DNA from 3 places in the Limnohabitans sp. JirII-29 genome. Region 3 is predicted to be linked to each of the others. Evidence: predicted binding sites of a transcription regulator. Region 3 holds the regulator's gene; each other region holds the start of a gene.
What was found. The regulator HrcA, encoded in region 3, represses chaperone genes, less so after heat shock. The targets are predictions, from matches to a motif close to TTAGCACTCNNNNNNNNNGAGTGCTAA.
Positions count from the first base shown of each region.

Region 1: the regulator HrcA is predicted to act here: its motif matches at 2,055-2,081, upstream of groES (co-chaperone GroES).
Region 2: the regulator HrcA is predicted to act here: its motif matches at 2,223-2,249, upstream of rpoH (RNA polymerase sigma factor RpoH).

Region 1 covers NZ_NESB01000002.1:174,926-179,142, reverse strand. Annotated here, with positions in the region: gene B9Z39_RS03590 (lytic transglycosylase domain-containing protein) at 1-1,976, shown strand, start outside; gene groES (co-chaperone GroES) at 2,138-2,425, shown strand; gene groL (chaperonin GroEL) at 2,448-4,094, shown strand.
Region 2 covers NZ_NESB01000013.1:62,973-67,189, forward strand. Annotated here, with positions in the region: gene cyoE (heme o synthase) at 1-616, shown strand, start outside; gene B9Z39_RS16045 (SCO family protein) at 616-1,212, shown strand; gene rpoH (RNA polymerase sigma factor RpoH) at 1,258-2,190, opposite strand; gene B9Z39_RS17025 (hypothetical protein) at 2,425-2,613, opposite strand; gene B9Z39_RS16055 (TRAP transporter substrate-binding protein) at 2,591-3,514, shown strand; gene B9Z39_RS16060 (ATP-binding protein) at 3,551-4,217, shown strand, end outside.
Region 3 covers NZ_NESB01000006.1:186,836-191,052, reverse strand. Annotated here, with positions in the region: gene recN (DNA repair protein RecN) at 1-1,022, opposite strand, end outside; gene B9Z39_RS11415 (NAD kinase) at 1,019-1,915, opposite strand; gene hrcA (heat-inducible transcriptional repressor HrcA) at 1,955-2,956, shown strand; gene B9Z39_RS11405 (metal-dependent hydrolase) at 3,137-3,919, shown strand; gene B9Z39_RS11400 (DMT family transporter) at 3,916-4,217, opposite strand, start outside.

The sequences.
Region 1 (4,217 bases), on a different contig from region 3:
CTCAAGCAGCCACGGTGATCACCGATCCGAAAGCGGACGCGGTCATCACCGACATGGCCCAAGCCTTCAAGCGTGGCGACCGCAAGCGTTTGAGTGCCTTGCTGCCGCAAGCCAAAGGCCATCCACTCGAAGCCTGGGCCGCGTACTGGGAACTCAAAGCCCGCCTAGATGAAGCCAGCACGCAAGAGGTGCGCAGCTACCTGAGCCGCTATGCCGGCACCTACCAAGAAGACCGCTTGCGCAACGATTGGTTGCTGCTGCTGGGCAGTCGACGTGACTGGACCACACTGAGCGACGAACACCCGCATTACCGCATGCGCGACGACCGTGAACTGCGTTGCTACATATTGACCGTCGAGCTGCTTGAAAAAGGGCCACGGGCAACACCCGATTTGGCAGACGAGGTAAGACGCAACTGGATGGGCATGCGCGAGGCCGATGACGGCTGCACGCTGGCAGCAGACCGCTTGTATTTCAACAAGCAATTCACGGCCTTGGACATTTGGCGCAAAGCCCGCCTGATGATGGAACACAACCGCCCACGCACGGCACGCAATGCGGTGTTCATCGTGGCGCCAGATGCCGCCAACGCGGTGACTGACTTGAACAACAACGCCCTCAAATTCTTAGCCAAGCACATCGCGGCCCCACAAAAAGTACGTCAAGAGTTGGTGGTCATGGCTTTGGTCAAGGTGGCCGCCACCGATGCAGACGAAGCCGCCAGGTTGATGAAAAACAAATGGCAGCCTTACCTCACGACCGAAGAACGCCACTGGGTGTGGGGGGTGATTGGCCGTCAATCGGCCATGCGTCTGGACGAAGACACGCTGGACCACTTCGCCCGCGTGGCCCACGACAAAGACCTCAATGACGACATGTTGGCGTGGAAAGCCCGCGCAGCACTGCGCGCAGGAAACAGCCCGAAATGGGCAACGGTGGAGTCGGCCATTCAGGCCATGAGCCCCGACGCACGACGCGACCCCACCTGGATTTATTGGCACGCCCGCGCCTTGCTGGCACGCAAGCGCGTGACGCCTCAAGTGCAACAAGAAGCCACCGCCGCGCTAGAGAGCATTGCTGGCGTACGCGGCTTTTACGAGCAACTGGCCCTGGAAGAGTTGGGCCGCAAAGTGACCGCCCCCGCTCGCCCTGCGCCACCGGCGCCAGAAGAAATGGAAGTCGCACGCAACAACCCTTCCTTGCAACGTGCGCTGTATGCCATGGCCATCGGTTTGCGGTCTGAAGGTGTGCGCGAATGGAACTACGCCACCAACCTGGTCAATGCCCAAGGTCAAAGCGGCTTGATGAGCGACCGCGAATTGCTCGCAGCCGCTCAGCTGGCCTGCGACCACCAGGTGTGGGACCGCTGCATCAACACCAGCGACAAGACGCGCCAGGTGATGGACTTTGAACAGCGCTTTCCCATGCCCTTCAAAGACAGCGTCATTGCACGTGCACGCGACATCAACCTCGACCCAGCGTATGTGTACGGCTTGATTCGCCAAGAAAGCCGCTTTGTGATGGACGCACGCTCTGGCGTGGGCGCCTCGGGCTTGATGCAAGTCATGCCCGCCACCGCCAAGTGGACCGCGCGCAAGATCGGCATGAACGGTTTCACACCCGACCAAATCACCGACCGCGACACCAACATAGCCATCGGCACGGGTTATCTGAAATTGGTGCTCGACAGCTTTGAAGGCTCGATGCCCTTGGCCGCTGCGGCCTACAACGCAGGCCCAAGCCGCTCACGCCGTTGGCGTGCGCCCAACGAGGGGGCAGGTCCGGTCTTGGAAGGTGCCATCTGGGCCGAGAACGTGCCATTCAACGAGACCCGTGACTATGTGAAAAAGGTGCTTTCCAACACCACCAACTACGCGGCGTTGATCACCGGACAACCTCAGTCACTCAAGGCCCGTTTGGGACAAGTGGGCCCACGCAACGCCACCGCACCGGCAGAAAACCTCGATCTGCCCTGACGCGCGCGGGTTCAGGCTGAACAAAACACCCCACTGATTTGGCCCCTGCCCTTGAAATGTCACAGACATGCCCTAAAATTAGCACTCAATGGCGTCGAGTGCTAACAACTCGCACCCGACTCCAGGTAATTTCAATCCTTTAGTTCCAATTTGGAGATGCAATGAAACTTCGTCCTCTCGGCGATCGCGTGATCGTTAAACGTATCGAAAGCGAAACAAAAACCGCTTCTGGCATCGTGATCCCTGATTCCGCTGCTGAAAAGCCCGATCAAGGCGAAATCCTGGCCGTTGGCCCAGGTAAGAAAAATGACAAAGGCGAACTGCTCGCCATGAACGTCAAAGTTGGCGAACGCGTGTTGTTCGGCAAGTACAGCGGCCAAACCGTCAAAGTCGACGGTGAAGAGCTGTTGGTCATGAAAGAAGAAGACCTCTTCGCCGTGGTCGCCTAATCAAATATCTGGAGAATTCAAAATGGCAGCAAAAGACGTAATTTTCGGCGGCGAAGCCCGCGCACGCATGGTTGAAGGCGTGAACATTTTGGCCAACGCGGTCAAAGTGACCCTGGGCCCCAAGGGTCGCAACGTGGTGCTTGAGCGCTCTTTCGGCGCTCCCACCGTGACCAAGGACGGTGTGTCCGTGGCCAAAGAAATCGAACTCAAAGACAAGTTGCAAAACATGGGCGCCCAGATGGTCAAGGAAGTCGCTTCCAAGACCTCTGACAACGCTGGCGACGGCACCACCACTGCCACCGTGTTGGCACAAGCCATCGTGCGCGAAGGCATGAAGTACGTGGCCGCAGGCATGAACCCCATGGACCTCAAGCGCGGCATCGACAAAGCAGTGACTGCTTTGATCGAAGAACTGAAGAAAGCCACCAAGGCCACCACCACCAGCAAAGAAATCGCCCAAGTCGGTTCGATCTCTGCCAACAGCGACCACAGCATTGGTGAAATCATCGCCAACGCCATGGAAAAAGTGGGCAAAGAAGGCGTGATCACTGTGGAAGACGGCAAGTCGTTGAACAACGAACTCGACGTAGTGGAAGGCATGCAATTCGACCGCGGCTACCTGTCGCCCTACTTCATCAACAACCCCGAGAAGCAAGCTGCTTTGTTGGACAACCCCTTCGTGTTGTTGTTTGACAAGAAGATCAGCAACATCCGTGACCTGTTGCCCACCTTGGAAGCCGTTGCCAAAGCAGGCCGTCCTTTGTTGATCATTGCCGAAGAAGTCGAAGGCGAAGCCTTGGCAACTTTGGTGGTCAACACCATCCGTGGCATCTTGAAAGTTGTGGCTGTCAAGGCACCTGGCTTTGGTGATCGTCGCAAAGCCATGTTGGAAGACATCGCTATCTTGACCGGCGGCAAAGTGATCGCTGAAGAAGTGGGCTTGACCCTCGAAAAAGTAACCTTGGCTGACCTCGGCCAAGCCAAGCGCATCGAAGTGGGCAAAGAAAACACCATCATCATCGACGGCGCAGGTGCTGCTGCTGACATCGAAGCCCGCGTCAAACAAGTGCGCGTGCAAATCGAAGAAGCCACTTCTGACTACGACCGCGAAAAACTGCAAGAGCGCGTGGCCAAGTTGGCTGGCGGTGTTGCCGTGATCAAAGTGGGCGCTGCCACCGAAGTCGAAATGAAAGAGAAAAAAGCCCGCGTGGAAGACGCCCTGCACGCCACCCGCGCTGCTGTGGAAGAAGGCATCGTGGCTGGTGGTGGCGTGGCTTTGCTGCGTGCCCGTCAAGCCGCTGGCACCATCAAGGGTGACAACGCTGACCAAGAAGCCGGTATCAAGCTGGTGTTGAAAGCCATCGAAGCGCCTCTGCGCGAGATCGTGTACAACGCCGGTGGCGAACCATCGGTGGTGGTCAACGCGGTGTTGGCTGGCAAAGGTAACTACGGCTTCAACGCTGCCAACGACACCTATGGCGACATGATCGAAATGGGTATCTTGGACCCAACCAAAGTGACCCGCACCGCGCTGCAAAACGCAGCCTCCGTGGCTTCGTTGATGTTGACCACCGAGTGCATGGTGTCAGAAGCTCCGAAAGAAGAAGCTGCTGGCGGCGGTATGCCTGATATGGGTGGGATGGGCGGCATGGGCGGCATGGGCATGTAAGCTCTCCTTGCCTGAGAGCACAGGGCAGCGTTGCAACCGCTTGCCGTGGCGATGCCACTGTCAGCGCGTTTGCGCCTTGCCCTGCACTCTCATGCTGCGTCGCAGTGACTTTGGTTGCTATGA
Region 2 (4,217 bases), on a different contig from region 3:
GTTGAGCGATCGCGACACTTTGCTGTTCTCAACCGCGATGTGTGCGGTTGGGTCCTGGATTCTGTATGTCTGGGTCAACCCCCTCACCATGTGGCTGACCTTTGCCACTTTTGTGGGTTATGCCGTGGTCTATACCGTCATCTTGAAACCTTTGACGCCACAAAACATCGTCATTGGGGGCGCTTCGGGGGCCATGCCGCCCGTGCTCGGGTGGGCGGCCATGACAGGCGATGTAGGGCCTGAGGCGCTGATTCTGTTCTTGATCATCTTCTTGTGGACCCCACCGCACTTTTGGGCCCTGGCTCTTTACCGTGTGGAGGACTATCGCAAATCAGGTTTGCCCATGCTGCCCGTCACACACGGCAACGAATTCACCCGTTTGCAAATCGTCCTCTACACCTGGGTCTTGTTTGCGGCTTGTTTGATGCCTTTCATTTACCGCATGAGCGGTTGGCTTTACTTGGTCAGTGCCGTGCTGTTGAGTCTGGGCTTTTGTGCTTATGGCTGGGCTTTGTGGCGCAACTACTCGGATGCCCTGGCGCGTAAAACCTTTCGCTTTTCACTCATCCATTTGAGTCTGCTGTTCGCGGCACTCTTGATCGACCACTACCTGTGATGCCTATGTTTACACGACGCGCACTTTTGTCTTGTTGGAGCGCATTCACCATTGCCACCTTGGTGGCTTGCAGTCCCGACAAACCCAGCTTCAAAGCCATCGACATCACAGGCGCTGACTACGCGCGTGGCTTCACGCTGAGCGACCACAACGGCCAAACGCGCAGCTTGTCCGACTTCAAAGGCAAGGTGGTGGTGGTCTTCTTTGGCTACACCCAGTGCCCGGATGTCTGCCCCACCTCGATGACCGAGTTGGCCGAGGTCAAGCGTTTGCTTGGCGCTGATGGCGACAAACTGCAAGGCGTGTTCATCACGGTGGATCCCGCGCGTGACACAGCTGAATTGCTCAAGGCCTACATGGGCAACTTTGACCCCAGCTTTGTGGCATTCATCCCCACGCCTGAGCAGTTGGCCGCCGTGGCCAAAGACTACAAGGTGTATTACAAAAAAGTCGATGGCAAAACACCCACCAGCTACACCATGGACCACTCTGCGGGCAGCTATGTGTACGACCCCCAGGGCAACCTGCGTTTGTTCAGCCGCTATGGCAGCGGGCCGCAAGCTTTGGCAGAAGATATCAAAACCTTGCTGAAATAAAAAAGGCCGCTGTGACAGCGGCCTTTGTCAGTCAGCCATGCTGTTTCAAGCGTACTCAGCCAAGGCGGTCTTCATCTTCTTCATCGCAGCCACTTCGATTTGACGGATGCGCTCAGCACTCACGCCGTACTCGGCGGCCAAGTCATGCAGCGTCATGCCGCCTGAACCGTTGTCTTCCACCTTCAACCAGCGTTCTTCCACAATCCGGCGGCTGCGTTCGTCCAGCACATTCAGTGCGGCGGCAATGCCATCAGACGCCAACACATCGCGCTGATGCGCCGCGATCATGGCCGTGGGTTCGTGGTTGGCGTCGGTCAAATAGGCAATTGGACCAAACGCATCTTCGTTGTCGTCGCTGGAAGTGGGGTCCAGCAGCACATCGCCACCGGCCATGCGCATTTCCATCTCCACCACCTCTTCGGCTTTGACATTGAGCTTGTGTGCCACAGCCTCCACTTCTAGTGGATTCAAGGTGTCACGGTGGGTATCGGCATCCATGGCTGACGCATCGGCCTTGAAGCCTTGCTTCATGGAGCGCAAGTTGAAAAACAATTTGCGTTGTGCCTTGGTCGTGGCCACCTTGACCATGCGCCAATTCTTCAGGATGTACTCATGAATCTCGGCTTTGATCCAGTGCATGGCGTAGCTCACCAAACGCACGCCTTGGTCGGGGTCGAAGCGTTTGACTGCTTTCATCAGCCCCACATTGCCTTCTTGAATCAAGTCGGCGTGCGGCAGTCCGTAGCCCAAATACTGGCGTGACACCGACACCACTAAGCGCAGGTGTGAGAGCACCAGCTTTCCGGCCGCTTCAATGTCGTTGTTGTCTCGCAATTTGCGTGCGAATTCCTGCTCTTGTTCAAGCGTGAGCATGGGCAAACGGTTGGCTGCTGAAATATAAGCATCCAAGTTACCCAGCGGCGGCACCATCGCCCATGGGTTGGTGACGGTCAATGCAGATTGTGTGAGTGTTGTCATGTGTAGCCCTTTCGGTTACCAGTTATGCAATATTAGCACTCTTCGATCTGGAGTGCTAATTCTCAGGGGTTTACCCTAAATTGCTTCCGCTTTTGCAGCGTGTGACAAATACATCATTACCAAAATTAAATAAAAAGTGTCAATTTTCTTGTTAGTACCAAATATAATTATTTTACTTATTTTTAAATAAAAAGGTTTATTTATGGTGGCTGGTATACACAAGGAAGTCGATCATCAGCGTCGCATGCTGGGTGCGACAGCAATGGCCTCGATATTGCCAAGCGCCGCATCTGCGGCTTCTGAGCCCCAAGCGCCATCGGTGTCGAAGGGCCATGTGAACTTGCGGCTGGTTGCCGCTTGGCCAGATACCTTGTCAGGGCCGGCCCATATCTTGAAGCGCATGGCCTCTAAGGTCAAAGCCATGTCGGGTGGCACGCTGACGATTGAGGTGGTGTTTGCCAACCAAACCAAGCTGTCTGCATTGCAATTGTTCGATGCGGTGGCCAGTGGCGAGATCGACATGGCGCATTCCACAGCGTATTACTGGACCTCGCGATCCTCCGCCTTCAATTTCTTTTCCACGGTTCCTTTTGGCATGATGGCCGTGGAACATTACGGCTGGTTGCGACATGGCGGAGGCTATGCGTTGTGGCATCAACTCTGTGCACAGCGTGGTGTAGTGCCCATGCCATGCGGCAATACAGGTGTCCAAATGGGGGGGTGGATGACCAAACCCATCACCTCTTTGGCATCGGTGAAAGGTCTCAAAATTCGATACCCTGGTCTGGGTGGTGAGATCTTCAAAGCCTTGGGTGCCCAGCCTGTGACCTTGCCCGCCGTTGACATCAAGCCCGCGCTGTTGGATGGCCGCCTGGATGGTGCCGAGTGGGTGGCTCCCTGGAGTGATCTGGAGATGGGCTTGCAAGACGTGTGTGACTACTACTACGCACCCGGATTCCACGAGCCCGGGCACACCCTGGAGTTGCTGATCAACCAATCGCTGTGGAACAAGTTGTCGCCCTCGCACCGCGCCATCATGGAGAGCTACTGCTGGGGTGAGTTCACTGAAACGCAAGCGCATTTCTATGCGGAAAATGCCCATGCGCTGGATCGATTGCGTGCGATCAAAAAACTCCAGATCTTGCGCTTCCCCAACGATGTCGTGAAAGAGTACAGAAAAAAGACACCAGACGTGATTCGCAGTGTGGTCGAAGGCGATGCCTTTTCGCGCACGGTGTACGAGAGCTACTACGCTTATTTACGCCAGCAACTGCGCTGGGCAGAGCTGTCAGACCGGGCCTATTGGCAGGCACGCTACATCTGAGGCACGGGGTGACCATGTTTTGTGGGGCATGTCGTCATGCGTAGTGCGGCAAAGGCCACGTGGCTGCAACGAAAAAGTGTTTTGATTTGGGGCACTTGGGCGGTGGTGGCGTGCATGCTCTTGTCTTTGGTCGGGCTGTATGTCTTCAGCGCGCGTCAACAAGTCCAAGACAGCGCGTGGGCTGAAGCAGACGCTGAGGCCAAACTGGTGGCACTCAGTGTCCAGGCGCGCACCCAACACGTGGACGATATCCTGGTCCACACCCGCGATTCGTTTGAGCGTTACGGGCCTGGGCTGACAGAAAAAGATGCTTTGCTCAAATCAAAAAGCTCTTCGGCAGACGTTCCGTATCTGGCCATCTTGATCGTCAACACGGCAGGCGACGCCATCTTGTCGCTGCCCAGCAATGATTTCCAAGCCGATTTTTCAAAAATTGCCGAGGAAGCTGGCACACATGCCGATGACGGACCGTTTGCGGCGTCAGTCGCCACCCTTCTAGGGCATTTCTTTGTGCGTGCAGTTCCGTTGCGATTTGCCGATGGCACTTACGCAGGCGCTGTGGTGGGCGTGCTCGATCCAGCATGGCTCAAGAACACCTTGACCCATCTGGCAGCACCCGATGACTTGGTCATGACCATCAAACAAGCGGATGCGGTGATCGCGCGCAACTTTCGCACAGAGAGCGCTGCCTTGGTGCAAGGGG
Region 3 (4,217 bases):
TCGGTGGCGGCATCGAGTTGCGACAGCCGTGTGCGCCATTCTTGGTAAAGGGCGGGGAGCTCCTGCGGTGTGCGTTTGAAGCGGCGCGCCAGTGACATCCACAATGACATTCGTTCATCCAGGCTGTGCAAACGCTGAGGGTCCAGCTCGGTATGTCCCAAGTAGCTGTGCAAGGAGTGCGCCACATCGGCGGCTTGCGCCAGGCTAGACGCCAGCACATCGACCCAGTTGGCAAATTCAGCCTCCACGCTGGCTTGGTCTTGCAGCACATCTTGTGCGCGCGCCAGTTGGTGCAAGGCACCGTTGTCTTCATCTTCCAGTGCGGCTATTGCAGCGCTGGTCGCGTCCATCAGGGCTTGCGCGTTGGACAAGCGCGTGTGCTGCGTGTTGAGCTCGTCCCACTCGTCGCTGCCAGGCGAGAGTTTGTCGACTTCAGTCATTTGCCAAAGCAGGCGTTCACGTTCTTCTTGCAGTGTGTGTTGTGCGTTGCGTGCATCTTGCAGTGCTTGCACGCTGCGTCGCCACGTGCTCCATAACTGACCCAATGGCCCTAAGCTCACACCCGCGTAGGCGTCGAGCAAGCCCCGCACTGCGTCGGGGCGGGTCAGGCTTTGCCAGGCGTGCTGGCCGTGGATGTCGAGCACTTTGTCGCCCAAGGCCCGCAACTGGGTGGCAGTGGCTGGGCTGCCGTTTATCCAGGCGCGGCTTTTGCCTTGTGCGTCGATGGTGCGCTTGAGCAACAAGCTGTCGGCGGGTGCACTGTCAGCGTCAAAGCCTTCTTCGTGAAGCCAACTGTGTAGATCCGTGTTGACATCAAACTCCGCACAAATCTCAGCCCGTGCAGCGCCTTCGCGCACCACGCTGGCGTCAGCACGCGCGCCCAGGACCAACTGCAAGGCGTCAATCAAAATGGATTTGCCCGCACCGGTTTCACCCGTCAGCGCTGTGAAGCCACTCGACAGGTTCAGGTCGAGTTCCCGCACGATCACAAAGTCGCGCAAAACGATGTGCTGCAAGCTCATGCCACGCCCTCGTTCCAGTGCAGTTTTTTACGCAAGGTGTCAAAGTAGCTCCAACCCTTGGGGTGCAAAAAGCGCGCCTTGTGTTGCGAGCGACGCACGGTGATGCGGTCCCCAATCAACAAAGAGGCCAACGATTGCATGTCAAAGTTGGCACTGGCATCGCGCCCGGCCACGAGGTCGATCACGATCTCTCCGGGGTCTGCCAGCACGATGGGGCGGTTGGAGAGGGTGTGTGGCGCAATTGGCACCATCACCCAGGCCGGCAAAGAGGGGTGCAGCAAGGGGCCCCCTGCTGACAGCGAGTAAGCGGTTGAGCCCGTCGGTGTGGCAATGATCAAGCCATCGGCGCGTTGATTGGCCACAAAGTGGCCATCCACTTCCACCCGCATCTCCACCATGCCCGAGGTGGCACCACGGTTGACCACCACGTCGTTGAGGGCCAGGGCGTCAAACACACAATGCCCATCGCGCCAGACCTTGGCGTGCATCATGGCGCGGTTGTCTTCTTCGTATTCACCGCGCAGCATGGCTTGCAAGGTGTCGGCAAAGGCGTTCAGCGGAATGTCGGTGATGAATCCCAGTCGTCCTTGGTTGATGCCAATCAAGGGCACTTGGTACTGGGCCAGTTGTCTTCCATAACCCAGCATGGTGCCGTCACCTCCCACCACCAAGGCCAAATCGCAGTGTGTGCCAATGCCTCGTACATCCATCACTGGGTAGCCCGACAATCCGGTGTTGGCAGCGGTGTCGTGCTCCAGAACAACTTCACAGTTCTGCGCGTGCAGAAACTGTGCAATGCTCTCCAGGGTCAGCCGTGTAGATGGCTTGGCACCGCCCGCCGTGGGTAGTTGGTATTTTCCGAGCAGTGCGATGTGGCGAAACTTCGATTTCATAGCCAAATTACATCATTAAAATTCGAACAAGAAATGACCATGCTAGACGATCGCGCCAAGTTACTGCTCAAAGCGCTGGTAGAGCGCTACATCGCCGACGGGCAGCCCGTCGGTTCACGCACGCTCTCGCGCGCAACTGGCATTGAACTGTCGCCCGCGACGATTCGCAATGTGATGTCTGACCTGGAGTCTTTGGGCTTGATCGTCAGCCCGCATACCTCCGCCGGACGCATTCCCACCGCGCGTGGTTACCGGTTGTTTGTGGACACCATGCTCACCACCGACCGAAAACAGCTGCACACGCCGCAACTGGTGGCGGATCAACCACAGAAGGTCATCGCCAACGCCGCGCATTTGCTGTCTGACTTGTCTCATTTCGTCGGCGTGGTCATTGCCCCGCGACGCAGTTCGGTGTTTCGTCACATCGAGTTTTTGCGTTTGTCGGAGAAACGCTTTTTGGTCATCATCGTCTCGCCAGAAGGCGATGTGCAAAACCGGGTCTTGTTCACAGAGGCTGATTACACGCAGTCGCAGTTGATTGAGGCCTCGAATTACCTCAACCAACACTTCTCGGGCATGGCCATTGAGCAGGTGCGTGAAAAGCTGCTGCTGGAAGTCGAGTCCCTGCGTGGAGAGATCGCCACCCTCATGCAAGCGGCGGTGCAAGTGAGCACCGAAGCTTTGACCCAAGTGCAAGACGATGTGGTGATCAGTGGCGAACGCAACCTCTTGTCGGTCAGCGATTTTTCCAGCGACATGGGCAATTTGCGCCGCGCCTTTGATTTGTTTGAACAAAAGGCGCAATTGGTGCGCTTGCTCGATATCTCGGCCCAAGCCGAAGGTGTGCGCATCTACATCGGCGGCGAGAGCCAGATTGTTCCGATGGAAGAGCTTTCTGTGGTCAGTGCCCCTTATGAGGTGGATGGCCAAGTGGTGGGAACCTTGGGCGTGATTGGCCCAACCCGCATGGCCTACGACCGCATGATTCAAATTGTGGACATCACGTCCAAGCTGGTCAGCAACGCCCTCAGCCACAAGTAGCGCTGTCACCGGTGCAACTGCTCGCCATATGGATTGCGGGAAACCCTCTGTCTGAATTGCGGTTTTTACCCAAAGATGCCAAGGTTTCTGCAACCCTTTAAGAAAGATGTACTTATGACACTCACGCGTTGGCTCAAATTGAACTGTGCCGTGGCGTTGACCGCCGTGGCTTTGTTTGGCATGTCCGCACAGGCTCAAACTGCCCCTGCGTCAAACGGCAAAACCGAAATGCTATGGTTGGGCCAGGCCGGTTTTCGCATCAAGTCGCCCGGTGGAAAAATCATTGTGATTGACCCCTGGCTCAAGGGCGGTCCTAAAACACCGGCCAATATCAAAAATGATTTTTCAGCGTTGGGCAAGATAGACCTGTTGTTGGTCACCCACGCCCACGTGGACCATTTAGGCGATGCACCCGAATTGGCCAAACTCAACAACACCGTGTTGTATGGCCCCGCTGATATGGTCACACCGCTGATCACGCTGGGTGTATTGCCTGCCAACTTGGGTCATCGGTTCAACAAAACCGGTAGCGTCAAACCTTTGCCTGGCATCAAGGTCACGGCGGTGGCTGCTGAACATTCATCCTTGATCGTTTGGAACAATCCTGCGACCGGCAAAAACGAATCGCATCCTGCGGGCGAAGCGGTGGGCTACATCATTGAGCTGGAAAACGGCTTCAAGATTTGGCATATGGGCGATACCGGTTTGTTTGGCGACATGAAATTCATCAGCGAACGCTACAAACCTGACCTCGTGCTCATGCCGATTGGTGGCAACTTCACCATGGACCCAGAGGACGCTGCTTTTGCCGCCCGCACCTGGATTCAACCCAAGATGGTCATGCCCATGCACTACAACTCCAACCCTTTGACCAAAGGCACGTTGGCAGAGTTCCAAGACGCCATGAAAGGCAGCCCCATCAAAGTGGTGCCCATGACCGAAGGGCAGACGCTGGAGTTTTAAGCCTTACGCACCCCGAACAAAATGCCGCAGGTCACCAGTGCCAGGCCTGCGAGCACGTTCAGTTGCATGGGCTCCCCCAACACCGCCAACGCGCCCAAGGCAGACAAGCCTGGCACGAGGGCGGTGATCATGGTGGAACGCACGGGCCCATAGTGACGAATCATCATGTTGAACGTGATGCCCGAAATCGCCACCGACCCCACACCTTGAAACATGGCCTGAAACCACAACTCGCTCAGCGGGGCAGTTGCCAAGTGGCTGGGTATCCAACCCATCCATGCGGATACGCCATAGATTG